2 regions of the Nocardiopsis oceanisediminis genome follow, and region 1 is predicted to be linked to the other one. Evidence: predicted binding sites of a transcription regulator. Region 1 holds the regulator's gene; the other holds the start of a gene.

What was found. The regulator LexA, encoded in region 1, represses DNA repair genes until DNA is damaged. The targets are predictions, from matches to a motif close to TCGAACANNTGTTCGA.
Region 2: the regulator LexA is predicted to act here: its motif matches at 2,876-2,891, upstream of J0910_RS28870 (DUF6504 family protein).

Annotation. Positions count from the first base shown of each region.
Region 1 is NZ_JAFMZJ010000001.1:2,302,299-2,316,832, reverse strand. Features, by position in the region: gene J0910_RS10375 (vitamin B12-dependent ribonucleotide reductase) at 1-2,188, opposite strand, end outside; gene nrdR (transcriptional regulator NrdR) at 2,289-2,768, opposite strand; gene J0910_RS10365 (LysM peptidoglycan-binding domain-containing protein) at 3,114-3,629, opposite strand; gene lexA (transcriptional repressor LexA) at 3,893-4,660, shown strand; gene J0910_RS10355 (alpha/beta hydrolase family protein) at 4,848-5,957, shown strand; gene J0910_RS10350 (hypothetical protein) at 6,041-7,306, opposite strand; gene J0910_RS10345 (hypothetical protein) at 7,385-8,026, opposite strand; gene leuS (leucine--tRNA ligase) at 8,032-10,527, opposite strand; gene J0910_RS10335 (DUF6406 domain-containing protein) at 10,988-11,428, shown strand; gene J0910_RS10330 (long-chain-fatty-acid--CoA ligase) at 11,599-13,140, shown strand; gene J0910_RS10325 (hypothetical protein) at 13,258-13,536, opposite strand; gene J0910_RS10320 (glycoside hydrolase family 3 N-terminal domain-containing protein) at 13,681-14,534, opposite strand, start outside.
Region 2 is NZ_JAFMZJ010000001.1:6,601,055-6,615,588, forward strand. Features, by position in the region: gene J0910_RS28850 (DivIVA domain-containing protein) at 1-151, shown strand, start outside; gene J0910_RS28855 (Uma2 family endonuclease) at 279-887, shown strand; gene J0910_RS28860 (M48 family metallopeptidase) at 1,166-1,993, shown strand; gene J0910_RS28865 (TetR/AcrR family transcriptional regulator) at 2,090-2,695, opposite strand; gene J0910_RS28870 (DUF6504 family protein) at 2,904-3,149, shown strand; gene J0910_RS28875 (ABC transporter permease) at 3,406-4,056, shown strand; gene J0910_RS28880 (ABC transporter ATP-binding protein) at 4,049-5,284, shown strand; gene J0910_RS28885 (ABC transporter permease) at 5,288-6,091, shown strand; gene J0910_RS28890 (glycine betaine ABC transporter substrate-binding protein) at 6,104-7,126, shown strand; gene J0910_RS28895 (response regulator transcription factor) at 7,235-7,912, shown strand; gene J0910_RS28900 (sensor histidine kinase) at 7,926-9,362, shown strand; gene J0910_RS28905 (TAXI family TRAP transporter solute-binding subunit) at 9,468-10,418, opposite strand; gene J0910_RS28910 (SLC13 family permease) at 10,684-12,255, shown strand; gene J0910_RS28915 (hypothetical protein) at 12,406-12,843, opposite strand; gene J0910_RS28920 (helix-turn-helix domain-containing protein) at 13,075-13,884, shown strand; gene J0910_RS28925 (DUF397 domain-containing protein) at 13,877-14,059, shown strand; gene J0910_RS28930 (VOC family protein) at 14,187-14,534, shown strand, end outside.

The DNA.
Region 1 (14,534 bases):
GCAGCCGGCGCCGGACCGGGCGGTTCACCTCGACGGCCTGCGGCTCGGGCGCCTGCCCGGCCTCCTTCTTCTCCCCGCTCCCGGCGGTGGAGAGCGGCTGGCCGACCTTGCAGTTGTCCCGGTAGACCGCGAGCGCCTTCAGGCCGAGCTTCCAGCCCTGGAAGTAGATGTGCTCGAAGTCCTCGACGGTGGCCTCCTCGGGCACGTTCACCGTCTTGGAGATCGCGCCGGAGAGGAACGGCTGCACCGCGGCCATCATCTCCACGTGGCCCATCGGCTTGATGTAGCGGCGGCCCATGGCGCAGTCGAACACCTCGTAGTGCTCCGGGCGCAGCCCGGGGGCGTCCACCACGTGGCCGTTCTCCGAGATGTACTCGACGATGGCCTCGACCTGCTCCTGCTGGTAGCCGAGCGTGGCCAGCGCCCGCGGGATCGCCTGGTTGACGATCTGCATGGAGCCGCCGCCGACCAGCTTCTTGAACTTGACCAGCGAGAAGTCCGGCTCGATGCCGGTGGTGTCGCAGTCCATCATGAAGCCGATGGTGCCGGTGGGCGCGAGCAGGCTGGCCTGGGCGTTGCGCCAGCCGTGCTTCTCTCCGGTCTTGAGGCAGCCCTGCCAGGCGGCGGTGGCGGCCGCGGCGATCGACCGGTCCATCTCGCCGACGGTGCGCAGGTCGTCGTTGGCGGCGGCGTGCTTGCGCATCACCCGCTTGTGCGCGTCCGCGTTCTTGGCGTAGCCGTCGTAGGGGCCGACCACGCCGGCCAGCTCCGCGCTGCGCTTGTAGGCGGTTCCGGTCATCAGCGAGGTGATCGCGGCGGCGACCGCGCGGCCCCCGTCGGAGTCGTAGGCGTGGCCGGTGGCCATCAGCAGCGCGCCCAGGTTGGCGTAGCCGATGCCGAGCTGGCGGAAGGCCCGGGTGGTCTCGCCGATCTTCTCGGTGGGGAAGTCGGCGAAGGTGATGGAGATGTCCATCGCCGTGATGACCAGCTCGGTGAGCGCGGCGAAGTTCGCGATGTCGAACGAGCCGTCCTCGCCGAGGAACTTCAGCAGGTTGATCGAGGCCAGGTTGCACGAGGAGTTGTCCAGGTGGACGTACTCCGAGCAGGGGTTGCTGGCGGTGATCCGGCCGCTCTCCGGCGCGGTGTGCCAGTCGTTGATGGTGTCGTCGTACTGCACGCCCGGGTCGGCGCACTCCCACGCCGCCTTGGCCATGGAGCGGAAGAGCCGCTGGGCGTCCACCTCGTCCACCGCGTCGCCGGTGGTCCGGGAGACCAGGCCGAAGCCGGAGCCGCTCTCCACCGCGCGCATGAACGAGTCGGAGACCCGCACCGAGTTGTTGGCGTTCTGGTACTGGACGCTGAACATGTCCGCGCCGCCCAGGTCGACGTCGAAGCCGGCGTCGCGCAGCGCGCGGATCTTGTGCTCCTCGCGCGCCTTGGTCTCGATGAACTCCTCGATGTCGGGGTGGTCCACGTCGAGCACGACCATCTTGGCCGCCCGGCGGGTGGCGCCGCCCGACTTGATGGTGCCGGCCGAGGCGTCGGCGCCGCGCATGAACGAGACCGGGCCCGAGGCGGTGCCGCCGGAGGAGAGCAGCTCCTTGCTGGAGCGGATCCGGGAGAGGTTGACCCCGGCGCCGGAGCCGCCCTTGAAGATGATCCCCTCCTCCTTGTACCAGTCGAGGATCGACTCCATGGTGTCGTCCACCGACAGGATGAAGCAGGCGGAGACCTGCTGGCTGGAGGCGGTGCCGACGTTGAACCAGACCGGCGAGTTGAAGCTGAACAGCTGGTGCACCAGCGCGTGCTTCAGCTCGTGGTCGAAGACCTCGGCGTCGGCGTCGGTCGCGAAGTAGCCGTTCTCCCGGCCGGTGCGGGTGTACATCCCGGCGACCCGGTCGACGAGCTGCTTGAGGCTCCATTCCCGCTGCGGGGTGCCCACCGCGCCGCGGAAGTACTTGCTGGCGACGATCTGGGTGGCGTTCATCGACCAGGCGGCGGGGAACTCCACGCCCTTCTGCTCGAAGTTGACCGACCCGTCCCGCCAGTTGGTCATGACGATGTCGCGGCGCTCCCACTCGACCTCGTCGTAAGGGTGCACGCCGGGCGTGGTGAAGATGCGCTCGATCTTCAGCCCCTTGCGGCGGCCGCCGCCCTTGCGCGCCGTCGCGCCCGTCGTCTCCGTCATGCCGGCTCCCCCTGAAATCTCGTCCGGGCTCCCCCCGGAGCCACCGTCGGCCCGCATCCCGGCGGGCCCTCCTGCTCTCCCCGCGCGGCCCCGGGGACCGCTACGCGCCGTCCTCGTCCCCGACGCCGGCGGACTGCCGCTCGGCCCGCAGCCGGGAGATCTCCTCCTCGAAGTCGGCGAGCGACTCGAAGCCCCGGTAGACCGATGCGAACTGCATGTAGGCCACCTCGTCCAGCTCCTGCAGCGGACCGAGGATGGCCAGACCGATCTCGTGCGCGGGCACCTCGGCCAGGCCGCGGCAGCGGATCTCCTCCTCCACCCGCTGGCCCAGCACGGCCAGCGCGTCCTCGGTGACCGGGCGGCCCTGGCAGGCGCGGCGGACGCCGGCGACGATCTTGGCCCGGGAGAAGGGCTCGGTGACGCCCGAGCGCTTCTGCACCATCAGCAGGACCGTCTCCTGCGTGGTGAACCGCCGCCCGCACTCCGGGCAGGAGCGGCGCCGGCGGATCGCCGCGCCGTCGTCGGTGGACCGGCTGTCGATCACCCGGCTGTCCGGATGACGGCAGAACGGACAGTGCATGCCGAAACGCCTCCCTGCGCCCCGCGGCCCTTCCGCGCCGGCTCCCGCCGCGACGTGCGCGGCGGAGTCCGCTCACTGTTTCGCCCGGGCCGCCGGCGTCGTCCGCGCACCGGACGGCCCCATGAAGATCTGCACCCACTAAAGCACAACTTATGGGTCACTCATACCAAGGCGAGCACAAGATCTTGTGGTCAACCTATGAGGCCGCAGGTCAGGACCGCAAGCCCCCGCGCGGCGTCCGGGCGGCTTCGCAGGTCAGCCCGGACGGGAGCGCCCGCGCCCCGGCGTGTCGCACCGGGGCGCGGGCCGCCGCCGTGACGATGGACACCCGCGCGCGGAGTGGGGTCAGCCCCCGGGGATCCGCAGCCTCTGACCGGGTTCCAGCTCGGTTCCGGGCAGGCCGTTGAGCTCGACGATCTCGTGCACGGTGCGCCGCGCGTCATCGCCGGGGCGCACCCGCTCGGCGATCTCCCAAAGCGTATCGCCGTCCCGGACGACCACCGTCGGGGGAGCCGCCCCGAAGAAGGCGCCGGCCGCCGCCCCGGCCCCCGAGGCGCCCGCGGCCGCGGAGGTCATGAACAGCAGCGACAGCACACCGGTGGCCACCGCGCACAGCAGGGAGACCAGGACCACGCGGCCGCGCGCGGTGAGCCGGACCCGGACGCCGTCCGCCCCGCCGGGGACGGCCAGCAGCTCGGGCAGCCCGGCCAGGGCGGGCGGACCCGCCGGGGAGCGGTGCCACTCGGGGATCTCGACCGCCCAGTCGTACAGGGCGGGGCCGGGGGAGGCGGGCCTCCGGGGACGGGGGATCTGCGGAACGGCACCGGGCGCCCCCGGCGGGACGGGCGCGGTTTCGGACATGGACGCCCCCTTCGAACACCAGTCTGATCGAACTGATGTTCGACTAATACCGTATCCGGGCGATTTTTTCATCACCATCTCGAACGTTTGTTTGATATCGCTATGTGCAGGCAGTAACGTTGGACGTGCTTTACCTCGACACCGGCGCGGCCCGCGAGCGGGGCGGTCACGGTCGGTGCCGCCGCACCATCGGTCGAGGGTTTCGACGCTCCCGACAGCCCATACGCGCGACGACCGCGAGATCACCGCCGAGGAGGCCGGCCGTGCCGGAGGAGAACCACGGAACGCAGGAACCTCACGCGGGCGGGCCCGGCTCCACCGACCCGCGCCCCGCCTCCCCGGCGCCGGAGGGCGCGCGTGCGGGGGCGGCGACGCAGAGCGGCGCACCGAAACTCACGGCTCGCCAGCAGAGCGTACTGAACTGCATCCACCGCTACGTACGGCAGCGCGGTTACCCGCCGTCCATCCGGGAGATCGGGGACGCCGTGGGCCTGTCGAGCCCGTCCAGTGTCGCGCACCAACTGAAGGTCTTGCAACGCAAGGGCTATCTTCACCGCGATCAGAATCGCCCACGAGCGGTGGAAATTCGCATTCCGGGCCAGGCCACGGTGCGCTCCTGGGACGAGCTGGAGGGCGAGCCGCAGGCCCCGGAGGGGCGCGCCGCGCACGTCCCGGTGGTGGGCCGGATCGCGGCCGGCGGCCCGATCCTGGCCGAGGAGTCCATCGAGGACGTCCTGACCCTGCCCAAGCAGATCGTCGGCGAGGGCCGGCTGTTCATGCTCACCGTGGTCGGCGACTCCATGACCGACGCCGCCATCACCGACGGCGACCTGGTCGTCGTCCGCCAGCAGCCGGACGCCAACAACGGCGACATCGTGGCCGCCCTGCTCGGCGACGAGGCCACCGTGAAGGTGTTCAAGCGCGACGGCGACCACGTCCTGCTGCTGCCCCGCAACGACGCCTACGAGCCGATCGACGGCGACGAGGCCACCATCCTCGGCAAGGTCGTCGCGGTGATGCGCCGCATGTAGCGGCCGCGGTAACGACTTCGCCTCGCTTCGGAACGCCCCCGTGACCTTCCGCCTCCGGCCGCGGGATCGTTCCCCTTCCGTCACCCCGCGGTGACCTCCGGGGCGGCCCCGCGCGATGCGCGCCGGACGGCGGGGCCGCCGGGCCTCCGCCGTACGCCGCTCCCCCGGAGCCCCGTACGGTAGGGGCATGCCTTGGCCGCCGCTCCTCCCCTCCCGACCGCGCCCGCCGCACCGGGGCGCCCGCCGGACCCCGCCGCGCATCGCGGCCGCCGCCGCGGCCGCGCTGCTGGCCGCGGGCTGCGTCCCCGGCGGGACCGGCGCGGAGCAGGCCGCCCCGCCCGGCGTCGCACCGGTCGAGCGGGACGTCCGCTTCGGCAGCGGCCCGGACACCCTGTTCGGCACCTTCGCACTGCCGCCCGGGGCCGACGGGGGGAAGGTGCCGGCCGCGCTGATCGTCTCCGGCAGCGGCCCCACCGACCGCGACGGCAACAACCCCGGCCGGCCGGGCGCGGAGACCAACCTCAACTTCGCCCGGGTGCTCGCCGACGCCGGGGTCGCCTCGCTCCGCTACGACAAGCTGGGCAGCGGCGAGACCGGGACGGGCTCCCGCGACGCCGACGAGCCGGTCGACTACGACGTCTTCGAGCGGGAGATGGTGAACGCCTACGCCGAGCTGGCCTCCCAGCCCGAGGTGGACCCCTCGCGCCTGCTGGTGCTGGGCCACAGCGAGGGCGCGCTGTTCGCGCTGCGCGCGCCGGAGGCCGTCCACGGGCACCCGCCGGCCGCGCTCGTGCTGGCCGCCCCGCCCGGCACCCGGTACCTGGACCTGATCGACCGCCAGCTGACCGAGCAGATGCGCAGCGCGGAGGCCTCCGGCGCCTCCGAGGCGGACGTCACCGCCCTCCTCTCCGACGTGCGCACCTCCATCGCGCGGCTGCGCGCGGGCGACCCCCTGCCCGAGGACCTCTCCCCCGAGCTGGAGTCGCTGTTCGGCCCGCAGAACGAGCCGTTCCTCCGCGAGATCGACGCGCTCGACCCGCTCGACCTGGCCCGGGGCCTCCCCGGCGGAACCCCCGCACTGGTGCTGTGGGGCACCGAGGACACCCAGGTCACCGAGGCCGAGGTGGACCGGCTCACCGGCGGGCTGCCCGACGCGACCCGGGTCGACCTGGAGGGCGCCGACCACGTCTTCCGGATGTACGACCCCGCCCCGGGCGCGGTCGCCGCCGACGCCGGCCGCCGCTTCTCCCCCGACGCGGCCCCGGCCCTGGAGGACTTCCTCGACGGCGCGCTGTGACCGGGCGGCGGCCGGGGGCCGGCGGCGGAGCCCCGGAGCGGCACGCTCCGTCACGCCGCGGGTGACCCCGGGCGCCCCGGGGGTCAGCCCCTGCTCTCCTCGATGCCGGTGATCGCCTCGGCGGCCAGGCGCTTGGCGCCGTCCACCATGTCGGCGTCGGGGATCGGCTCGGTGCGCCCGTAGTCGGCGGCGGAGGAGTAGCAGGTCTCGACGTAGAGGTTGGCGGTGCGCACGCCGACGCAGCCCCAGCCGAGCGGGGCGACCTCGGCGTCGTACCAGGAGTAGGCCTCGTCGCCGAGCCCGGAGAGCGCGGTGCGCTCGTGCCGCTGCGAGGCGCCGTTCAGCAGCTCCGCGGCGGCCTCCTCGCCGGCGGAGCCGCCCTGGGTTCCGGTGCGCACCATGACCACGCGCACCGCGGAGGGCGTGTGCGCGGAGTCCTCGCCGCTCGCCCAGCGGCACTCCGTGCCCTCGCGGCCCTCCCGCTCCAGGCCGTCGATGGGGCCGTCGACCTCGACCTCGGCGTCGGGGACCAGCCCGTCCAGGGTCTCCCCCTCGACGACCGGGCACTCGGGGACCTTCTCGAAGCCGTCCAGGCCCAGCACGCCCACCACGGCCCACACCCCGGCACCGAGCAGCGCCAGGCCGCCCAGAGCCAGCGCGGTGACGGCGGCGGTGGCGCACCCCCGGTTGGCGCGCGGCGCCTCCGGGGACGGACCGGCGCCCGGCGGCCCCTGCGGCGGCGGACCGGAGGGCGGCCCCTGCTCCCCCTGGGCCCCGTGCGGACCGGGAGCGGGAGGCCCCTGCGGGGGCGGTGCGGCGCCCCCCGGACCGGCGGGGGCACCCGGGGCGGGGTTCTCCGGCGCACCTGCGGCCGGCGCCGCCGGAAGCGCTCCGGTGCGGACCGCGCCCGGCCCGTCGGGCGGTGCCGGGGCCTCCGGCGCCCCCTGGGCGCGCGGCGGCGCTCCGGGGGCCCCGCCCGGGGCCGGCGGGCCGTCCGGAGCGGCCGGGGCCCCGCCCCGGTCCGGCCGGGCGGGCGCACCGGGAGGCCCGGCGGGCTCCGGAGGCCGACCGCCCTGCTCCGGGCCGCCGGCCGGGACGGGGGGCTCCCCGCCCTGCTCCGGAGCGTCCTGCTCCGGGCCGCCGCCGAGCGGAGCAGGGGCGTTCCCGCCCTGCTCCGGAGCGTCCTGTACCGGACCGCGGCCCGCCGGGGCGGGGGCGTCCGCTCCGGTCGCCTCCCCGCCCGGCGCGGACCGGGGCGGCCCGCTCTGCGGCGGAGCGACGGCGCCGTCCTCCGCGTCGGAGGCGGGCGGGCCGTTCCGCGGCCCGGTCCCGTCCGGCTGCTCGGACATGGGCGCCTCCCGGCTGGCTCATCGGTCAGGTCATCGTGTACGACAACCGTACAAGCGGGGCGGGCTCCGCGGAGACCGTCAGATCGCCGCTTCGACGCCCTCCGCCGCGGCGATCGCGGCACCGCGCGCGTCCCGGTAGCCCAGCGGCGGGCCGCCGGCCTTCTCCGCTCCCCCGTAGGAGACCCGGACCAGCAGGTTGTCCTTGCGGAAGGCGACCTCGGCGGAGTCGCCGGCCGGGGTGGACCGCCAGGCCCGCGCGTCCTCGCCCAGCGCCGGGACGGCCGAGACGCCGCGCTGGATCGGCTCCAGGGCGGCCAGCGCCTCCCCCGCCGCCTCCGCCCCGGACACCTCGCCGGACCGGTCGGTGAAGAGCGCCCGGAAGTCGACCCGGAGCACGCGGGGCGGTAGGCCGCCGTCCCCGGTCCCGACCGAGGTCCAGGTGCACACCGCTCCGTCGGAGTCCTCCAGCAGGCCGCGCTCGGCCGCGTCCAGCGCGGCCTCGCCGAGCGCCTCGCCGAGGACCCCGGCGGGGACCTCGCCGCACTCCGGCGCGGCCCGGAACAGGTCGTCCGGGCCCGCCTCGGCGGAGGGGCCGCCGCCCTCCGCCCAGAGCACGGCGGTGACCGACACCGCGACGACCAGCAGGGCCGCGGCAGCGGCGGCGGCCGCCCAGCGCACCCGGCGCGGGGCGGCCGCCCACAGGTTCCGCAGACCGGCCACCCGGATCAGCCCACCACGATGTTGACCAGCTTGGGCGCCCGGACGATCACCTTGCGCACCGCCTTGCCTCCGATGAAGCCCTGGGCCTTCTCCGAGGCCAGCGCCCGGCTCTCCAGCTCCTCGGCGGTGATGTCCGGGGAGACCCGGAGCTTGTCCCGGACCTTGCTGTTCACCTGGACCACCGCGGTGACCTCCTCCTGCACCAGCAGGGCGGGGTCGGGGGTGCGCCAGTTGCCGATCGCCACCGAGCCGCTGTGGCCCAGGCGCTCCCAGCCCTCCTCGGCGATGTACGGCGCCACCAGGGACAGGGTGACCGCGATGACCTCGGCCGCCTCGCGGACCGCCGGGTCGGCGGCGCCGGGGCCGCCGTCGATGGCCTTGCGGGCGGCGGTCACCAGCTCCATGATCCGGGCGATGGCGACGTTGAAGCGCTGCTCCTCCACCGCCGCGGTGATCTTGTCCAGCGCCTGGTGGGTGGCCTTGCGCAGGTTCAGGTCCCCGGCGGCCGGGTCGGTGCCGGGTGCGGAGGCCTCGCCGGCCTGGACCATCACCCGGAACGCGCGGCCGAGGAACTTCAGCGAGGCGGCCGGGGAGACGTCGGCCCAGTCGATGTCGTCCTCGGGCGGGCCGGCGAACACCACGGTCAGCCGGACCGCGTCCACCCCGTAGGCGTCGATCTCGGCGCCCAGGTCGACGCCGTTGCCCAGCGACTTCGACATCGCCTTGCCCTGGTTGATGACCTGGCCCTGGTTCATCAGCCGGGTGAAGGGCTCGGTGAACTCCAGCATGCCCATGTCGTACAGCACCTTGGTGAAGAAGCGGCTGTACAGCAGGTGCAGGATGGCGTGCTCGACGCCGCCGACGTACTGGTCGATCGGCCCCCACCTGCGCACCTTCTCCTGGTCGAAGGGGGCGGTGTCGGCCTGCGGCGAGCAGTAGCGCAGGTAGTACCAGGACGAGTCGACGAAGGTGTCCATGGTGTCGGTGTCCCGCTGGGCCGCCCCGCCGCAGCGCGGGCAGTCCACGTTGACCCATTCCTCGACGGCGGCCAGCGGGGAGATGCCCTTGGGCGCCAGGTCCGCGCCGCGCAGGTTCTCGGGGAGGGTAACCGGCAGCTGGTCGTCGGGGACCGGCACCTCGCCGCAGTCCGGGCAGTGCACGATCGGGATCGGCGTGCCCCAGAAGCGCTGGCGGGACAGGAGCCAGTCGCGCAGCCGGTAGTTGACCGCGGCGTCCCCGGTGCCGCGCTCCCGCAGCACCTCGGTGATCCGCGGGATGGCCTCGCTCTTGGCCAGGCCGTCCAGCGGACCGGAGTTGGTCAGCACGCCCTCGCCCGCGGTGGCGACGCCGGTCTCGGCCGGGGCGCCCTCGCCGGTCTCGACCACCTCGCGCACCGGCAGCCCGAACTTCAGCGCGAAGTCCAGGTCGCGCTGGTCGTGCGCGGGGACGGCCATGATCGCGCCGTGCCCGTAGTCGGCCAGCACGTAGTCGGCGGCCCAGACCGGGATGCGCTCGCCGTTGACCGGGTTGACCGCGTAGCGGCCCAGGAAGACGCCGGTCTTCTCGCGCTCGGTGGACTGCCGCTCGATGTCGCTGAGCTTGGCCACCTGCGCCTTGTACTCCTCGAACGCCTCGCGCTGCCCGGGCGCGCACAGCTCGTCGGCGAGCGGGGCGTCCGCGGCGACCACGAAGAAGGTGGCGCCGTACAGCGTGTCGGGCCGGGTGGTGAAGACGGTGACCGGCTCGTCGCGGCCCTCGATCGCGAACCGGACGTCGGCCCCCTGCGAGCGGCCGATCCAGTTCCGCTGCATGAGCAGGACCCGCTCGGGCCACTTGCCCTCCAGCCGCTCCATGTCCTCCAGCAGCCGGTCGGCGTAGGAGGTGATGCGGAAGTACCACTGGTTGAGGCTGCGCCGCACCACGTCGGTGCCGCACCGCTCGCAGCGGCCGTTGACGACCTGCTCGTTGGCGAGCACGGTCTGGTCCTTGGGGCACCAGTTGACCAGCCCGTCCTTGCGGTAGGCCAGGCCGCGCTCGAAGAAGCGCAGGAACAGCCACTGGTTCCAGCGGTAGTACTCCGGGTCGCTGGTGTGCAGCCGGCGCGACCAGTCGATGGCGACGCCGTACCGCTTGAAGGACTCCGCCTGGGTCTCGATGTTGGCGTAGGTCCACTCGGCCGGGTGGGAGTCGCGCTTGATCGCGGCGTTCTCCGCGGGCAGGCCGAAGGAGTCCCAGCCGATCGGGTGCAGGACGTTGTCCCCGCGCTGGAAGCGGTAGCGGGCGACGACGTCGCCCATGGCGAACGCCTCGGCGTGCCCCATGTGGAGGTCGCCCGAGGGGTAGGGGAACATGTCGAGCACGTAGCTGCGCGGCCGATCGTCGGACGGGTCCTCCGAGGCGGCGAAGGGGTCGTCCTTCGCCCAGCGCGCCTGCCACTTCTCCTGGAGGGCGCGGGCGTCGTAGACGTCGCTCGCCACCTGTTCTCCCTCTACCGCTGTCATCGCTGTTCGTCCCTCTGCCGGTTCGCGTTGGGGGAGCACCGCTCGGACTGGGCGCCGTCCCGCGCCCGCCGCTCCTCCGCACCGGGGCTCCGCCTCCGGCCGGGGTCTCCCGGGCATCCAGGTTAGCGCGCCGGCGGGCCCCGGCCGCCCCTCGTCCGGGGCCGGGACCGGCGGCGACGGCGCGTCCGGCGGATCCGGTCGGGCTCCCCGCGGGGCGGGCCGCCGGTCCCGCCCCCGGTCGGGGCGCCGTCGCCCCGACGGCGGCCGGTGCCGGTCCGGCGGAACCGGCCCGCCCGCGTTGCGGGGACGGGCCTTCCGGGTCCCCCGGCGGTGCAAGAATGCTCGGCGGGCGGCACCCCGTACCGCCCCCGCCGGCGCGCGTGGCCCACCCCCTCCAGCGGTCGTCCGCGGACCGGGCGCCGCCGTGCCGGGGTCCGACGACAATTGGAGACCGCAGCCCATGACCTTCACCCCCGGCCCACGCACCGCCCGCGCCCTGTCCACCGCGCTGCTCGGGGCGGTGCTCGCGCTCACCGGCGCGGCCTGCGGAGGAGAGGCGGAGACCGAGAGCGAGACGGCGTCGTCGGACTCCGCGGCGCCCGATCTCGGCCAGAACCTGGACCGCATCCGGCTCACCGAGGGCGTCTCCTACACGATGGAGGACGGCTCCGGCGGCATGGTCACGATCCGGCTCACCGGGCACGAGAAGGGGGACGAGCCCTCGGTGGAGATCAGTGTCGCCCCGGAGGAGGGCCCGGCCGCCGAGCACACCCTGCGGCTCGGCGAGGAGCTGGAGATCGGCGGCGAGCCGTGGCGGGTGTCGGAGATCGGGTTGAGCGACTCCTCCTCCCAGCCGAGCAGCGCCACCCTGACCCGGGGCGGGGAGGACGGCGGGGAGTGAGCGGGCCGCGCCGTGCCGGGCGGCCGCCCGGCGGCGCCCGGTGGCCTCCCCGGCCCGCTGCGCCCCGCCGCGCCCGGCGGGGCGCGCCTCCCGGGCCCCGGCACCCGCCCCTCGGGTTACCGTGCGGTAGAAAGTGAGCGGGAACACTCTTCGCACCCCTGGGAGACGCGATGCTGAACCTTTCCGTGCTGCTCGAAGACGGCGCCCGGACCACTCCGGAACGCGAATGCCTGGTCTTCGGGGACCTGCGGCTGAACTACGCCCTGGTCGACATGATCGCCAACCAGGTCGCCAACCTGCTGGTCTCCCGCGGTGTCGAACCCGGCGACAAGGTCGCGCTGGCCAGCCCGAACGTCCCCTACTTCCCGTTCGTCTACTTCGGCGCGCTCAAGGCGGGCGCGGTGGTCGTCCCGCTCAACGTGCTGCTCACCCCGCGCGAGATCGCCTACCACCTGACCGACTCCGGGGCCAAGGCGCTGTTCGCCTTCGCCGGCACCCCCGAGCTGCCGCTCGGCGAGCGCGCCCACGCCGCCTTCGGCGAGGTGGACACCTGCACCACCTACATCGACCTGCCGGCCTCCCCCGGTGCCAAGGAGTCGTCGATCGAGGGCGCCGAGACGTTCTGGGCCGCCCTGGACGGGCAGCCCGGCACCTTCGAGTCGGTGCGCACCGAGGCCGACGACACCGCCGTGATCATCTACACCAGCGGCACCACCGGCACCCCCAAGGGCGCCGAGCTCAGCCACAACAACCTGCTCTACAACGCGGTCTGCTCCAGCCAGCTGTTCGGCAGCGCCGAGCACGACGTGTTCCTCACCGTGCTCCCGCTGTTCCACATCTTCGGCCAGACCACGATGCTCAACACCGCGCTGTACCGGCACGCCACCATGGTGCTGCAGCCGCGGTTCGACGGCGACGAAGCGCTGGCCCTGATGGAGAAGGAGGGCGTCACCGTCTTCGGCGGCGTGCCGACCATGTACTGGGGGCTGCTCGGCGCCAAGGGCGAGCACGACGTCGAGAAGATCGCCGCGAACCTGCACACCGCGGTCTCCGGCGGCTCGGCGCTCCCCGCCGAGCTGGCCAAGAACGTCAAGGAGCGGCTGGGCGTGGAGATCCTGGAGGGCTACGGCCTCTCCGAGACCTCCCCCGTGGTCTCCTTCAACAACCCCAAGGTCAAGGCGAAACCCGGCTCCATCGGCCGGCCGATCTGGGGCGTGGAGATGAAGCTGGTCGACGCCGAGTTCAACGACGTCGAGGGCGAGGGCCCGGCGGAGATCGCGGTGCGCGGCCACTGCGTGATGAAGGGCTACCACGACCGCCCCGACGCCAGCGCCCAGGTGCTCCAGGACGGCTGGTTCCGCACCGGGGACATCGCCCGCCGCGACGAGGAGGGCTTCTACTTCATCGTGGACCGGTCCAAGGACATGATCATCCGCGGCGGCTACAACGTGTACCCCCGGGAGCTGGAGGAGGTCCTGATGACCCACCCGGCGGTGAGCCTGGTCGCGGTGGTGGGCGTCCCGCACGAGAGCCACGGCGAGGAGATCAAGGCCTACGTGGTGCCCGAGGAGGGCCGGGAGGTCACCGAGGAGGAGCTCGTCTCCTGGTCCAAGGAGCGGCTGGCCGGCTACAAGTACCCCCGGCTGATCGAGTTCCGCGACCGGCTCCCGATGACCGCGACCGGCAAGATCCTCAAGCGCGACCTGCGCTGACCCGCCGCCGCGCCCCGGCGGCTCCGCGGAGCCGCCGGGGCGCGGCCCCCTCGGAGCGCTCCGAGGGGGCCGCGTCGCCGAGACCGACGGCTTGCGGGCGGGCGCGCGGCCGGCGCCTCAGGGCAGCGGCCGCCAGCGCGCGCCGCACACGGTGCAGCGGTACTCGATGGGCCGGCCGCACACGCCGCAGTGCGGCTCCGGGCCGCGCCCGTCCGGCCGGTCGGCGTGCCGGTCGGCGAAGAACCGCGGCTCGCCGCACCGGTTGCAGCGGATCCGCACCCCGGTCGGGCTCTTCGGCCACGGGGCCTCCGGCTCGATGGGGTGGTCCGGCAGCGGGCCGGCCGCGGTACTCCCCCCGCCCGCCGGACCGCTCTGCGCAGCGCCGTCCTCCGTCACCCGACCGCCCCCTGGTTGCTCGCCCGGCTCCCGTCTCTCCCCTGCTTCCCCGGTATCCGCGCATTACTCCGCCGGCCCGGACCGCGGCCGGCCCGGTCCGCTCCGGGAGCACCGCCGGGCCGCGCCCCGGTCCCCCCGGGGGGGCTAGAGCCCGCCCGGGGCGGCGCCGGCCCGCACCCGCCCGGCCATCGCGGCGACCCGGGCGGAGGCCTCCGCCAGCCGGGACTCGGGCACCTCTCCGGCCGCCACCGCGGCGGCCACCGCCTCCAGGGCCGCCCGGTAGGCCTCCTCCCCGGTGCCGCCCGCGGTGACCGGGTTGCCCAGGCAGAGCAGGTCCGCCCCGGCGGCCAGCGCGGCGACCGCGCCGCGCGCCACCCCCTCGACCGGGTCGGCGGCGCCGGTGAAGTGCGCGAGCCCCTTCATGTCCAGGGCGTCGGTGATCGCGACGCCGGTGAACCCGAGCTCCTCGCGGAGCAGCGCGTACCAGCGCGGCGAGACGCTGGCCGGGGCGTCGTCCACCGCGGGGACGACGATGTGCCCGGACATCACCATGTCCGCGCCGGCCCGCACGGCCGCGGTGAACGGCACCAGCTCGCGCTCGGCGAGCAGGCCGGCGTCGATGTCGATGACCGGCAGCGCCGCGTGCGAGTCGGTCCGGGTGTCGCCGTGCCCGGGGAAGTGCTTGGCCGCGGTCGCCCGCCCGGCCCGCTGCAGGCCCTCGATGAACGCGGCGCCGTGCCGCGCGGCCAGTTCCGGGGCGTCGCCGAAGGCGCGCACCCCGATCACCGGGTTGAGCGGGTCGGAGTTGACGTCGACCACCGGGGAGAGCGCGGCGTCCACGCCGACCCCGGCGAGCTCCTCGCCGAGCGCCCGGGCCGTCTCCCGGGTGCGGCCGGTGTCGTCGGCGGCGCCCAGCTCGGCGTGCGAGGGGTGGCGCGCCGGGCCGCCGGCGTGCAGCCGGCTGACCGCGCCGCCCTCCTCGTCGGAGGCGATGAGCA
Region 2 (14,534 bases), 4.3 Mb from region 1:
GCGCCCGGAAGGGGTGCTGATCACCGCCTCCGAAGTGGAGCGGGTCCGCTTCTCCACCACCAGGGCCCGCCCCGGCTACGATCCGGGGCAGGTGGACGCGTTCCTCGACGAGCTGGCCGCCGAGTTCCGGCTCTACGAGGGCGGCGAGTAGCCCGGGGCCGGAACGCCCCGGCCCGGGCCCGTCGGACTGTCGCCCGCCGACCACCGACCGTATTGTGGAAAAGCACGATGCCGACTATCACGCGCCGCTACCCTCCGGTTCCAGGAGGTGGCGCGGTATGGGGATCGCCGTGATCGAGGAGAAGCCCGGGGAGACGGCCGTCGACGACCGCTGGGAGACCCTGCTGCACGCCTGGCGAGAAGTCGACATGCCCGACGGATGGCGGGCTGAGATCCGCAAGGAAGGCATCGTCTTGGTTCCCCCACCCGCAGCGAAGCACAACGACGTCCCGGACTGGATCGCCCGGCAGCTCTACCCGGTCCTGCCCAAGGAGATCGCTTTCCACCAAGGGAGCGGCGTGGTCATCGCCGACCAGGCCCGGCTCCGCTCACCCGACATCGTCCTGTTCAACCGCGCCGCCATGCCCGAGCGGCGGGGCGAGGGGATCGACCCCGACGAGGTGCTCCTCGTCGCCGAGATCGCTTCGAAGGACAACGCCCGCGACGACCGGGAGGCCAAGCGGGTCGAGTACGCCACCGCCGGCATCCCGCTCTACCTGCTGATCGACGGCTACGACCCGCGCGGCCCCCGGATCACCCTCTTCTCCAACCCGCGCGGAACGGACTACTCCGACAGCCACGCCGTCGAATGGGGCGAGCCGGTCGACCTCCCGGAGCCGTTCGACGTCAAGCTCGACACCTCGGAGTTCACGGTCCCCTCCGACTGACGCCGCCGGCTTCCGCCCCGCCGCCGCCCCCGGCCCGGCGGGGTGCCGCCGCGCACGCTGCCTCCCCCGGCCCCGGCGCCCCGACCCCTCGCGGAGACACGCCCCGACCTGCCCGGACACGATTGATACGGAAAGTAATATGTGATTACTTGACGTGATCGTCGCGTGTCGGAGCGCGTGCTGGGCCCCCTGGGGAGGCACTACTGATGACTTTTGCGATGAGACCACAGGGCCGCGCGGGGGCGGGAGGGGCGCCCGGGTCCGCGCCGACCGGGTCCGTGCCGCCCCAGCACCCGTGGACGCCGGACGGCGGGGCCGCCGCCGAGTGGACCCAGGCCGAGCGGCACCCGTGGGAGCGGCCGCTGCTCGCCGCGGCGGCGGCGGCGACGCTGGCCGCGCTCGCCCTCGCCGTCCACATGCTGTGGACGGGCGGCGCGCAGGCCTGGACCGCGGCCGTGCTGCTCGCCCTCCCGGGCGCCTGCTGGGCGGTGCGCGGGATGCGCCACGCCGAGCAGCGGGCCCAGGCGGTCCGCGTCTCGCCCACCCAGTTCCCCCAGGTGCACGCCGAGATCTCCCGGCTCGCCACCGAGATGGGCCTGAACACCACCCCGGACGCCTACGTGCGGGCCGAAGCGCGGCGGCCGCGGTCCGCGGCGGCGGGCGGGCACGGGGCGCGCCGGTTCATCGTCGTCCCCGGCGAGCTGTTCGAGCCGGACGCCCGGCTGCGCGACCCGGAGGCGCTCCGCTTCGTCCTCGCCCACCAGCTGGGGCACATCGCCGCCGGGCACACCTCGTTCTGGCTGCGCGCCGGCACCTCGATCGGGCGGCTGGTCCCGGTGCTGGGCCCGGCGCTGTCCCGGGCGATGGAGTACACCGCGGACAACCACGCGCACGCGCACTGCCCGGAGGGGGCGCACGCGATCCGGATGCTGGCCGCGGGAAGGGCACTCTACCGGCAGGTCGGCATGGGCGAGATGGCCGAGCGCGGCCGCCGGGACCGGGGCGGCTTCGTCTTCCTGTACAACCTGCTGTCCAGCCGCCCGGTGAACATCAAGCGCATCGCCGCGATCCGGGACCGCAGCCGCCCGGGCCGGCTCTTCCTCTGACCCGCCTCCCGATGATCGTGGCGTTGCGGGGGCATCGACGCGCGTCGATGCCCCCGCAACGCCACGATCATCGCCGGGGGCGGGCAGGCGGGCGGCTCAGCCCCGGGCGAGCAGGCCGGACATCAGCAGCCCGGCGAAGTGGTCGCCGAGTTCGGCGCCGCCGAGGCCGCCGCCGCGCCGGTACCACATGCCCAGGTGGTGGACGGCGCCGAAGAACTGGGTGGCGACGATGTTCAGCGGGACCTCGGAGCGGAACACGCCCTCGCGCCGCCCCTCCTCCACCATCGCCAGGAAGCGCTCCTGGTAGTCGCGGCGCTCGGCGCGGATGGCGCGCTGCCGCTCCGGGGAGAGCATGTGCAGCGAGCGGGAGACGATGACCGCCTCGTCCGTGTTCTCGATGCTGGTGCGGACCAGGTCCGCCGCCGCCGCGCGGAGCCGGTCGGCGACCGGGCCGGGGGCCTTGGCGTAGCCGTCCAGCCGCTCCCGCTGCATGGCGAGCAGCCGCTGGAAGATCGCGTACAGCAGGTCGTCCTTGGAGTCGAAGTAGTGGTACATCGCCCCCTTGGTCACCCCGGCGGCGCCCACCAGCTCCTGGACCGAGGTGCGCTCGAAGCCGCGCTCGGCGAACATCCGGGTCGCCTCGGCCAGCAGCCGGTCCGGAACGGCCTGGGACCGCTCTCCCCGGTCCGCGTCGTCCCCCATGGGCCGTCCTCCCCTCGTCGGTCCGCGCGCCCGCCGCGCAGCCCACCAAGGATAGGCAGACCGCCCGGTCTGCCGCACCGCGGCGCCCGCCGCGACACGCCCGCCGCGGCGGAGCGGTTCCGCCCGCCCCCGGCCCTAGGCTGGGGCCGTACCGGATTCGGCGCGGGAAACCGGCGGAAATCGAACCGGTGTTCGATATCCTTCCCCGGTGAGTCTGTACAACGAACGGATCGACGTCCGATCGACCACCGGCGGCCACCCGGCGCTGTTCTCCTGGCGCGGCCGCATGTACCGGGTCCGCCGCGTGATCGGCAGCTGGAACGGCGCCGCCGGCGAGGCCGACGTCCGCCTCGTCCGGGTCGCCGCCGAGTCCGACCGCGGCGAGCCGAGCATCGCCGACATCGCGGTCGACGACGCCACCGACCGCTGGACCATGCGCCGCCTCTGGGAGTGACCCGGGCCTCCGCCGGGGCCGCGGAGCGGCGGCCCCGGTGGAGGGGCGGTAACGGCACGGGCGCGCCCTCACATCGATATCGCTCTGCGCTGGGGCGTTGCCGGGAAAGCGGTGGAAACCGTGCGATCCTGGAAATCATGCGCGCTGACCTGATCCACTCCCGCCCCCTGCGCGGGTCCGGCGCCCGCGCGAGCGGCCGCCGCACACCCCTCGCCGCGGCGCGCCGGGGCGGCCCGGTGCGCCGGAGGGCGTGCCGATGAACTTCTTCGACTACCTCGCGGGCAACTACGCCGAGGTGCTGGCGCTCACCGGAGAGCACATCGTGCTGGTGCTGCAGGGCCTGGTGCTGGCCTCGCTGATCGGGATCCCGCTGGCCGTGCTCACCTACCGGGCCGAGCTGCCGCGCAGCGTGGTGCTGGCCATCGCCGGGGTGTTCCTCACCATCCCCTCCTACGCCCTGTTCGGCCTGCTCATCGCCCCGCTCGGGCTGGGCACCGCGCCGGCCGTCACCGCGCTCACCATGTACGCGCTGCTGCCGGTGGTCCGCAACACCGTGGTGGGGCTGCGCGGGGTCGACCCCGCCGTCATCGAGTCGGCCCGCGGCATGGGGCTGAGCCGCCGGCAGATCCTCCGGCAGATCGAGCTCCCGCTGGCCTGGCCGGTCATCGTCACCGGGCTGCGGGTCGCCACCCAGCTGCTGCTGGGCATCGCGGCGATCTCCGCCGCGGTCAACGGCCCCGGCCTGGGGAACCTGATCTTCCAAGGGCTGTCCAGCGCGGGCACGCCGTTCGCGGTGTACCTCGCCCTCGAAGGCATCCTCGGGATCGTCGTGCTGGCGGTCCTGGCCGACCTCGCCTTCGCCGCCCTGAACCGCGTTTCGACCTCCAGAGGACTCCGAGTTGACTGACGCCTCCGCCACCGCCGCGCCCGACGCCATGATCCGGCTGGAGCACCTCACCAAGGCCTACCCGGGGCAGGCCGAGCCCGCCATCGACGGCCTCAGCCTGGAGATCCCGCGCGGCGAGATCGTGGTCTTCGTCGGCCCGTCCGGGTGCGGCAAGACCACCCTGATGAAGCTGATCAACCGGCTCATCGAGCCCACGTCCGGCCGGATCGTGATCGACGGGCGGGACGTCACCGAGATGAACCCGGACGAGCTGCGCCGGGGCATCGGGTACGCGATCCAGCAGACCGGGCTCTTCCCGCACCGCACCGTCGCGCAGAACATCGCCACCGTGCCCAGGCTGCTCGGCTGGCCCGCGGAGAAGGTCGCCGCCCGGGTGGACGAGCTGCTCACCATGGTCGGCCTGGCCCCGGAGACCTACCGGGACCGCTACCCCCGGCAGCTCTCCGGCGGGCAGCAGCAGCGGGTCGGGGTGGCCCGCGCGCTGGCCGCCGACCCCGAGGTGATGCTGATGGACGAGCCGTTCGGCGCCATCGACCCGATCACCCGGGAGGCGCTGCAGAACGAGTTCCTCCGCATCCAGCGGGACATCCGCAAGACGATCGTCTTCGTCACGCACGACATCGACGAGGCGGTGAAGCTGGGCGACCGGATCGCGGTGTTCGGCCCCGGCGGCCGGATCGCCCAGTACGACACCCCGGAGGCGGTGCTCAGCGACCCCGCCGACGACTACGTCGCCGAGTTCATCGGCTCCGGCGCCTACGTCAAGCGGCTCACCCTCACCCGGCTGTCCCGGGTGGGCGCCGCCGCCGACTGGCCGACGGTGCCCTCCTCGGCCGGCCGGGAGGCGCGGGTCGCCGCGCTGCGCTCCGCCGACCGCGACTTCGTGCTGGTGCTCGACGGCGACCGGCGCCCGGTCGGCTGGCTCGGCCGCGACCTGGCCCCCGACGACGACCGGCTGACCGGCGACGGCCTGCCGCTGCTCTCCTCGCTCGGCCCGGACGACACCCTGTACGACGCGCTCAACGCGATGCTGGCGAGCAACGCCGACGTCGTGGTGGTCACCGACGAGGACGGCCGCTACCGGGGGACCCTGGGCATGGCCGCGATCCAGGAGCTCATCCACACCGCCTCCCCGGCGGCGGGGGCGCGCCCGGAGCGCGCCGCCGGCCGGGCCCCCGGCGGGCCCGACTCGCCCGGCACCGACTCCCCCGGCAAGGAGGTGCGCTGAGAGATGGCGCTCGCCCCGGCTCCCGCGGAGCCCACCGGCGGCACGGGGGCCGCCGGACCCGCACCCCGCCCCGGCGGCGCACGCCGGCTGCTGCGCTACGCCGGCGCGCCGGCCGCGCTGCTCGCCGTGCTGGCCGCGCTCTACCTCTACGTCGGCGCGCACGACCTGGACCGGATCGAGCGGCGCAGCCTCAACGCCGAGTACCTGCTCAGCCGGACCTGGCAGCACCTCGGCCTGAGCCTGGTCGTGGTGGTGCTGATCCTGGCCGTCGCGGTGCCGCTGGGCGTGGCCCTCACCCGCCCCGGCGCGCGCCGGTTCTCCGGCCCGGTGCTGGCCCTGGCCAACATCGGGCAGGCCGTCCCCACCATCGGCCTGATCGTGCTGTTCGCGGTGGCCTTCGTCTCCTGGGGGATCCACACCATCGCGATCACCGCGATCGTGCTCTACGGGATCCTTCCGGTGCTGCGCAACACCATGGTCGGCCTGGACCAGGTGAGCCCGGCGGTGATCGAGTCCGCCCGCGGCATGGGGCTGGGCCGGGCCCAGGTGCTGTGGCGGGTCGAGCTGCCGCTGGCCGTCCCGGTGATGCTGGCCGGCATCCGCACCGCCCTGGTGCTGACCGTGGGCACGGTGGCGCTGGCGACCTTCATCGGCGCCGGAGGCCTGGGCGACGTCATCTCCAACGGGATCTCCTCCAACCGCACCGTGGTGCTGGTGACCGGGAGCGTCCTGGTGGCCGTGCTGGCCCTGGCCGTCGACTGGCTGGCGGGCATCGTCGAGGACGTGCTGCGCCCGCGCGGGATCTGAGAGGAGCCTCCCGTGGAAACCCCCGAACCGAGCGCCGTGCGGCGCGCCGCCGCCCGGACCCCGGTCCGCGCGGCGGTGCTGGCGCTGTGCGGAGCGATGCTGGCCGGCTGCGGCGGCGGGCCCGACACGGCCGAGTCGCTGCCGCAGGCCGCCGACGTGGACCTGGCGGGCGGCTCGCTCGCCTCCGGCATCGACCTGTCCGGCGCCTCCTTCCGGGTCTCCTCCAAGGAGTTCACCGAGAGCGTGATCCTCGGCAAGATCACCGTGTACGCGCTGCGCGCGTCCGGTGCGGAGGCCGAGGACATGACCGGCCTGATGGGCTCCAACATCCTGCGCAGCGCGCTGGAGACCGGGGAGGTCGACCTGTACTGGGAGTACTCCGGCACCGGGTGGACCCAGTACCTGCAGCGCGACGAGCGGATCACCGACTCCGAGGAGCAGTTCGAGGCCACCGCCGAGGCGGATCTGGAGGAGAACGGCGTGGAGTGGATGGGCCCCGCGCGGTTCGGCAACCAGTACGGCATCGCCCGCGCCGCCGACGCCGAGGGGCCCGCCGGCGAGGTGGACACCCTCGCCGACCTGGGCCCGATGGTCCGCGAGCACCCGGACGAGGCGTCGTTCTGCGGCGCCGCGGAGTTCATGGACCGCGAGTGGGAGGCCTTCCAGGAGTACTACGGGGCGCCGTTCCCGGTGGACGGCGTCTACCAGATGGACCTGGCGCTGAACTACGTCAACGTGGCCAAGGGCGACCCGTGCGGCTTCGCCGAGGTCTTCACCACCGATGCCCGGCTCAAATCGCTCGACCTGCAGGTGCTGGAGGACCCGGAGGGCTACTTCACCACCCAGCCGGCCGCGCTGACCGCCCGCGAGGAGACCGTCGAGGACCACCCGGAGCTGCGCGACCTCGCCGCCGAGCTGGGCGACGCGCTCACCGAGGACGCGATCATCGAGCTCAACGGGATGGTCGACCTGGAGGGCGCCTCCGCCGACCAGGCCGCGCTCCACTTCCTGCGGGAGAACGGCTTCATCGGATGACACCGATCGGATGACACTGATCGGGTGACACCGACCGGATGACGCGGACCGGCCGCCCGCCCCCGCCGGGAGGGGCCGGCCGGCCGCGGGACTCTACGATGGGGCGCGATGCGCATTCTGGTGGTCGAGGACGACGACCGGGTGGCGCGCGGCCTGGTCACGGCGCTGCGCAACGCCCGGTACGAGGTGGAGCGCGCGGCGACGGCGCAGCGGGCGCTGAGCGCCGCCCCCGCCGACGTCGTCCTGCTCGACCTGGGCCTGCCCGACGCGGACGGGTTCGAGGTGCTGCGCCGGCTGCGCGACCGCCCGCACACCGCGATCATCGCGGTGACCGCGCGCGCCGAGGAGCGCGAGCGGGTGCGCGGCCTGCGCGCGGGCGCCGACGACTACGTGGTGAAGCCGTTCGGCATCGCCGAGCTGCTCGCCCGGATCGAGGCGGTGCTGCGCCGCACCCGCCCCGCCCGCGCCGAGGCGCCGCCGGAGCCGCGGCTGGAGATCGGCCCGCTCTCCCTCGACCCCGGGCTGCGCGAGGCGCTGCTCGGCGGCGAGCCGGTGCAGCTCACCCGCAAGGAGTTCGACCTGCTGGCGCTGCTCGCGGCGCGCTCGCCGGAGGTGGTGGCCCGGGACGCCATCCTGGACCAGGTGTGGGGCGCCTCCTGGGAGTCGTCCTCGCGGACCCTGGACACCCACGTCGCCGCGCTCCGCGGCAAGCTGAGCGGCCCGGTGCGGATCCACACCGTGCGCGGCGTCGGCTACCGGCTCTCCGCCGACGCCGAGTCGGCCTGAGCGGGGCCGGACCGTGCTGCGCAGGCTGCTCGCCATCCTCGTCCCGCTGGCGTTCCTGCTGATGGCCTCGCTCGCCGTGCCGCTGGCCACGGTGGTCGCCCAGCAGCAGACCCAGGAGGTCTACGTGGACCGGCTGAACGACGCCGGCCGGTTCGCCTCGCTCGGCGCGACCGCCCTGGTCACCGGGAGGGACGAGGCGCTCCGCGTGGAGCTGCAGCGGTACCGGGAGCTGTACGGCGGGCACGTCGCCATCGTCGGGACCACCGGGGAGCCGCTGCTGGAGTCGGGCTCCGGCGGCGGCCCCGGGGACGGCCCCCCGGAGGCCCACCCGTCGGTGCAGGACGAGGCGGTGCGGCGGGCGCTGGCCGGGTTCCGCCCCGAGCCGCCCACCGCGGTGTGGCCGTGGGAGGGCGCCGACCTGGTGATCGCCGAACCGGTCGGCCGGGACAGCATGGTGGAGGGCGCGGTGGTGCTCTCGGTGCCCACCGGCGACCTGCGCTCCGCGATCCTCGCCGACTGGGGGCTGATGGCGCTGCTGGGCACGGTGCCGCTGGCGCTGCTGTGCGCGGTGGCCTGGCCGCTGTCCCGCTGGGTGCTGCGGCCGGTGCACCGGCTGGACGAGGCGACCGCCGCCATCGCCGGGGGCGACCTGTCGGTGCGCGCCGACGACGAGGGCGGGCCGCCGGAGCTGCGCCGGCTCGCCGGGTCGTTCAACGCGATGGTGGACGTGGTGGAGCGCGCCCTGCACCGGCAGCGCGCGTTCGTCTCCGACGCCTCCCACCAGCTGCGCAACCCGCTGGCCAGCCTCCGGCTCGCGGTGGAGAACCTCCAGCCCTACCTGGGCGACCCGGAGGCCCGGGAGATCCACGGCGACGCGGTGGAGGAGACCAGGGCGATGAGCAGGCTGCTCAACTCGCTGCTGGCGGCGACCCGGTTGGAGAGCTTCAGCCGCGCCGAGCCGGTGGACCTGGACGAGCTGCTGGCCACCCGGCTGCCGCGGTGGCGGGCGCTGGCCGAGGGGCACGGCATCGGGGTGGAGAACGCGGTGCCGGAGGGGCTGCGGGTGCTGGCCCCGCCCGGCGGGCTGGGCAGCGTGCTGGACGAGCTGATGAGCAACGCCACCCGGCTGTCCGGGGCGTCGGCGATCCGGCTGAGCGCGTCCGCCGACCGGCCGGTCGGGGAGGGCCCGCCGATGGTGGTGCTGCACGTCGCCGACGACGGCACCGGGCTCACCCCGGAGGAGCGGGAGAAGGCCCTGCAGCGGTTCTGGCGCGGCGCCGGCCAGCAGAACACCGAGGGCACCGGGCTGGGCCTGGCCATCTGCGCCGACCTGGTGGAGTCGGCCGGCGGCGGGCTGCGGCTGCTGCCGGGCCTGCCCGACGGCGGCGGCGGCTTCGGCCTGGACGTCGCGATCCGGCTGCCCGCCGCCCCGGAGAGCGCGCCCGAGTAGCCCCGCGCCCCTCCCCCGATGATCTTGGCGTTGCGGGGGTGACGGCGCGCGTTGACACCCCCGCAACGCCGAGATCATCGGGGGCGACGGATCGGGGGAATACGGCTAGGGCTTCTGGCTCCGGAACCAGCGGGCGGCGCCGGGGTGCATCGGGACGGCGCCGGTGGCGATGCCGGTCCGTACGTTGATCTGCGCGGCCTCGGGGCGGGTGCGGGCCATGGCCGGGGCCCGGTCGAAGACGGTCCCGGTGACGGCCTCGGCGATGTCGTCGGGGAGGTCGGCGCGGGCCAGCAGCACGTTGGGCACGCTCAGCGTGCGGACCGGCCGGACGCCCCGGTAGGCGGTGCCCGACAGGGTGCCCGGGTAGTAGACCTCCGGGCGGGCGTCGGCCATCCGGTCGGCCTCCCGGTGCAGCTCGACGGCGCGCAGCGGCAGCCGCTCGGCCAGGCCGACGATGGCCGGGGTGGGCACCCCGGTCAGCGAGAACATGGCGTCGATCCGGCCGGCCTCCAGCTCCTCGGCGGAGCCCGCCTGGTTCAGCAGGAGCGGCTCGATCTCCACACCGGTCAGCTCGGCCAGCCGGCGCACCGTGTACTCGGTCCCGGAGTCCTCCGCGCCCAGGGACGCCCGGCCGCCGTCCAGGTCGGCCAGCTCCCGGATGCCGGACTCGGCCGGGACCATGAGGTGCAGGTAGCTGTCGTAGAGCCGGCACAGCGCGGCCACGCCGGCGGTGTCGGGGTCGAACGCGTCCAGGCTGGTGGGGCCGATGTCGACCTCGCCCCGGGCGAGCAGCCGCAGGTTGTCGCTGGAGGCGTGCGTCGCCAGCGTCTCGATCTCGGTGCCGGGCAGCACGTCGCGGAGGTACCCGGCGAGGGCGCCGCCGATCTCCCGGAACACCGCGCCGCGCGGGCCGGTGGCGATGGTCAGCCGCTCGGCCTTGGCCGTGCCCCGGCGGGCGCACCCCTCCGCCCCCGCGGCCACTCCCGCCGCGCCCGCCAGCGCGCCGAGCAGGACCGCCCTCCGCGGGAGGCCTCCCGCACGCTCAGCTGACCCCATCCGGCCAGGATAGACGCCCGCCCGGGGCCGGACCGGGCCCAGATCACCCTCCCCGGGGAGACAGGTCACATGCGCACGAGCGGATGCGCCGGGGAACCGGCCGACCACCCTCCGGAGTGGAATGTCAGGAGAATCCCAAGTTCCCGACCGATGTTTGCCCTCCGGCGCGCCCGTGACGAGCATCACGGCAGGTTGTGACGGAGCACCGGCCCCCTGCGGCGCTCCGCTCCGGCCCCGCACCCCACACGGAAGAAGGCAGACGAACATGTCCCCCAGCAGCAGAGACCCGGGCTCCCCCCGCCCCGGATCCGCGGGCCCGACGGACGCGCCGGCCCCCGCCGAGCAGGCCGGCGCCGAGACGCGCGGCGGCGGGGAGGGGCGGCTGATCATCAAGGTCGCCTCCCTGCTCGGCGGCGTCCTGGCGGCCGCACTGCTCGTCCTGGTGCTGCCCGACTCGCTGTCCACCGAGGGCAAGATGACCGCCGCCGTCGCCCTGCTGATGGCGGTCTGGTGGGCGACCGAGGCGATCCCGCTCCCGGCCACCGCGCTGGTCCCGCTGGTGCTCTTCCCGGTCCTGATCGGGGCCGACATCGGCGACGTGGCCGCCCCCTACGCCAGCGACATCATCTTCCTGTTCATGGGCGGGTTCATGCTCGCGCTGGCGATGCAGCGGTGGAACCTGCACCGGCGCATCGCGCTGACCATCGTCGCGGCCGTGGGCACCAGCCCCACCATGCTCATCGCCGGGTTCATGATCGCCACCGGCTTCATCACCATGTGGGTGTCGAACACCTCCACCGCGGTGATGATGCTGCCGATCGGCGTGGCCGTGGTCGGCATGGTCGCCCAGCTGCGGGACGGGAAGACCGACCCGAACTTCGCCACCGCGCTGATGCTCGGCATCGCCTACTCCTCCTCGATCGGCTCGGTCGCCACCCTGATCGGCACCCCGCCGAACGCGCTGATGGTCGGCTACCTCGCCGAGGAGCAGGGCATCGAGATCGGCTTCGGCCAGTGGATGATGGTCGGCCTGCCGCTCGCCGCGGTGTTCATGCTGATCGCCTGGTTCGTGCTGACCAAGATCGCCTTCCCGCCCGCGATCAAGAAGCTGGAGGGCGGCCGCGAGCTGATCCGCGGCGAGCTGCGCGCGATGGGGCCGGCCTCCACCGCGGAGAAGCTGGTGCTGCTGGTCTTCGTCTCCGCCGCCGCGGCCTGGGTCGGCGTCCCGCTGCTGGCGGACGGCTCGGTCGGCGAGGCGCTGCCCTGGCTGGCCAACGTCAGCGACGCCGGGATCGCGATGACCGTCGCGGTGGTGCTGTTCATCATCCCGGCCGGCGGCGGGGAGCGGAAGCGGCTGCTCGACTGGGAGACCGCGGTGCAGCTGCCGTGGGGCATCCTGCTGCTGTTCGGCGGCGGCCTGAGCCTGTCCAAGCAGTTCAGCGAGACCGGGCTGAGCTCGTGGATCGGCGAGATGGTCGGCGGGCTGGCCGGGATCCCGGTGTGGCTGCTGATCCTGATCGTGGCCGCCCTGGTCCTCTTCCTCACCGAGCTGACCAGCAACACCGCCACCGCCGCGACGTTCCTGCCGGTGATGGGCGGCGTCGCGGTCGGGATGGACATGGACGTGATGGTGCTGATCCTGCCCGCGGTCATCGCGGCGACTATGGCGTTCATGCTCCCGGTCGGCACCCCGCCGAACGCGATCGTGTTCGGCTCGGGCAACGTGACGATCCAGCAGATGATGCGCGGCGGCCTGATCCTCAACCTGACCGCGCTGGTGCTGATCATGGTGGTGATGTACACCATCGCCGGGCAGGTGCTGGGCTTCAGCCTGTAGCCCCGGCACCGGCCTTCCCCGACCACAGAACGGGCCACCCCCTCCCGGCCCTTCCCGGAGCGGCACCCGCGCGCCCCCTCCTGATCCCTGCGCGCGGGTGCCGCCTTCTCCCCCGCCCCGTCCGCCGGTTCCCGGCGGGCGGGGCGGTCTTCAGTCGGTGCGGATGCAGTCGATGTAGGGGCGGGCGTAGGCCGGGGCGGGGAAGGAGGCCAGGGCGCGGGCCAGGGCCTGCAGGGTGGTGGCGGCCAGGGCGATGTCGGGGTCGATGCGGTTGCCGGCCTGGTAGGGCTTGTCGGACTCCTCGCGGTAGGTCAGCAGCCAGGTGGCCCGGTGCTCGGTGTGCAGCGCGAGGAAGGCGTTGTAGTCCGGGGCCACCCCGGGGACGCACCGCGACGGCGGAACCGCAGGCGGGTCCTCCCGCAGGGGCGGGGGCTCGGGCAGGCGGCGGGCCCCGCGCGCGTGGCGCGGGCCGGGCCCGGGGTTGGGCAGCACGCCCAGCACCGGGACCACGAGCAGGATCAGTACGGACAGCAGGTTCCACAGGGTCGGGAAGCGCTCCCCATCGCGATGGTGGATACCCTGGCACATGTCGTCACCTCGGACACTTCGGGTGATGGCCACGCCCTCGGACGGCTGCCACCGTCGCGGGGGCCTTGCTATGCCAGAAGACTTCCACCTGCATAAACACTGTTCCAGTGGCAGTGGATTAAGTAAGAAAAGAGATGACGCAGGAGCGAAACATCGCGAACCCTGTGGACCCTCTGTGGATTTCTGTGGATAACCGGATTCGGCGGCATCCAGCATGCGACACTCTGCGACATGAACAAGGTCAGCCCCGAGATCGCCGAGCGCTGGGGTCGTGCCCTGCAAGAACGCCGCACCATGCGCGGTATGACCCAGTCCGCCCTGGGGCGCGCACTCGGCATACGAGGTACCGCCATCTCCAACATGGAACGCGGTATCCGGGCCCCCTCCCCTGAGAACCTTCGCCTACTGGACTCCACGCTTCAGGCGGGAGGCCGACTCGAGCGCCTGTGGAAAGAGCTCAAGAACAACGGCCAACTCGCCTGGCTGGGAAAGCTCTCCGAACTGGAAAGGGATGCGGTCTCCCTTCTGGAATACCAGCCGCTCCTCTTCCCTTCACTACTGCAAACCGAGCAATACGCACGCATGGTCATGCGGGCCATCTCCCCGTGGGTGAGCCAAGAGGAGATCGACTCCAGCGCGGACGCCCGCATGGCGCGCGCCCGCCGTTTCCTCGACTCGACATCACCGGTCCTCGTCACCGTCCTCAGCGAGCAGATCCTCACCACTCCGATCGATCGGAGCAAGGCAATGGTCGAGCAGTTGGAGCATGTCCTCCAGCTCGCTCAGGGCGGCAGGGTGACACTGCAGGTCGTCCCGGTCGGCAAGCACCCCGGACTGGTCGGTCCGTTCAAGATCTTCGCCCCATCAGAGGGGCCAGAGGTGGTGTACGTGGAGTCAGCGGCCCGAGGGCAGTTCGTCGATGCTTCACCGGCGGTTGCAGACTTCAAGCTAAGGTTCGGGCATCTGCAGGCAGAAGCGCTGTCGCCCGGCCAATCGGTCGATCGCCTTAAGGAGACACTGGAAGGATTGACTGATGACTGAATCCCTCTGGCACAAGAGCAGCTACAGCGGCGGCACCCACCAGGACTGCGTCGAGGTCGCCGAAGGCCGGACCACCGCCGTGCGCGACACCCGCCACCGCCACCTCGGCCACCTCGAATTCCCCGCAACCGAGTGGGCCGCCTTCATCGACGCAGTCAGGGCCGACCGCGCCTGACCCGCCCCTCCCCCTCCCTCGGCCGTCCCGTCCTGGCGGCCCGAGGCCCGGCCGCACCCGCACCGGGCTTCGGGGCGCCGGTATGTCGGGGGGCCGTTCGTCGGCGCCTTGCCGGAGAATGCCGGGCATGGCAGCTCCCCGGCACCACGCCCTGAACTACGTGGAGATCACCGTCACCGACCTGGACGAGGCCAAGCGCTTCTACACCAAGGCGTTCGGGTGGCGGTTCAACGACTACGGCCCCGGCTACGCCGGCATCCGGGACCCGGACGGCGGCGAGGCCGGCGGCCTGGCCCTCGGGGGCGAGGTGCGCGGCGGCGGGCCGTTCGTGCTGCTCTTCTCCGAGGACCTGGACCGCTCGGTGGAGGAGGTGACCGCCGCCGGCGGGCGGGTGGTCAACGGGCCCTACGCCTTCCCGGGCGGCCGCCGGTTCCACTTCACCGACCCGAGCGGCAACGAGCTCGGCGTCTGGGCC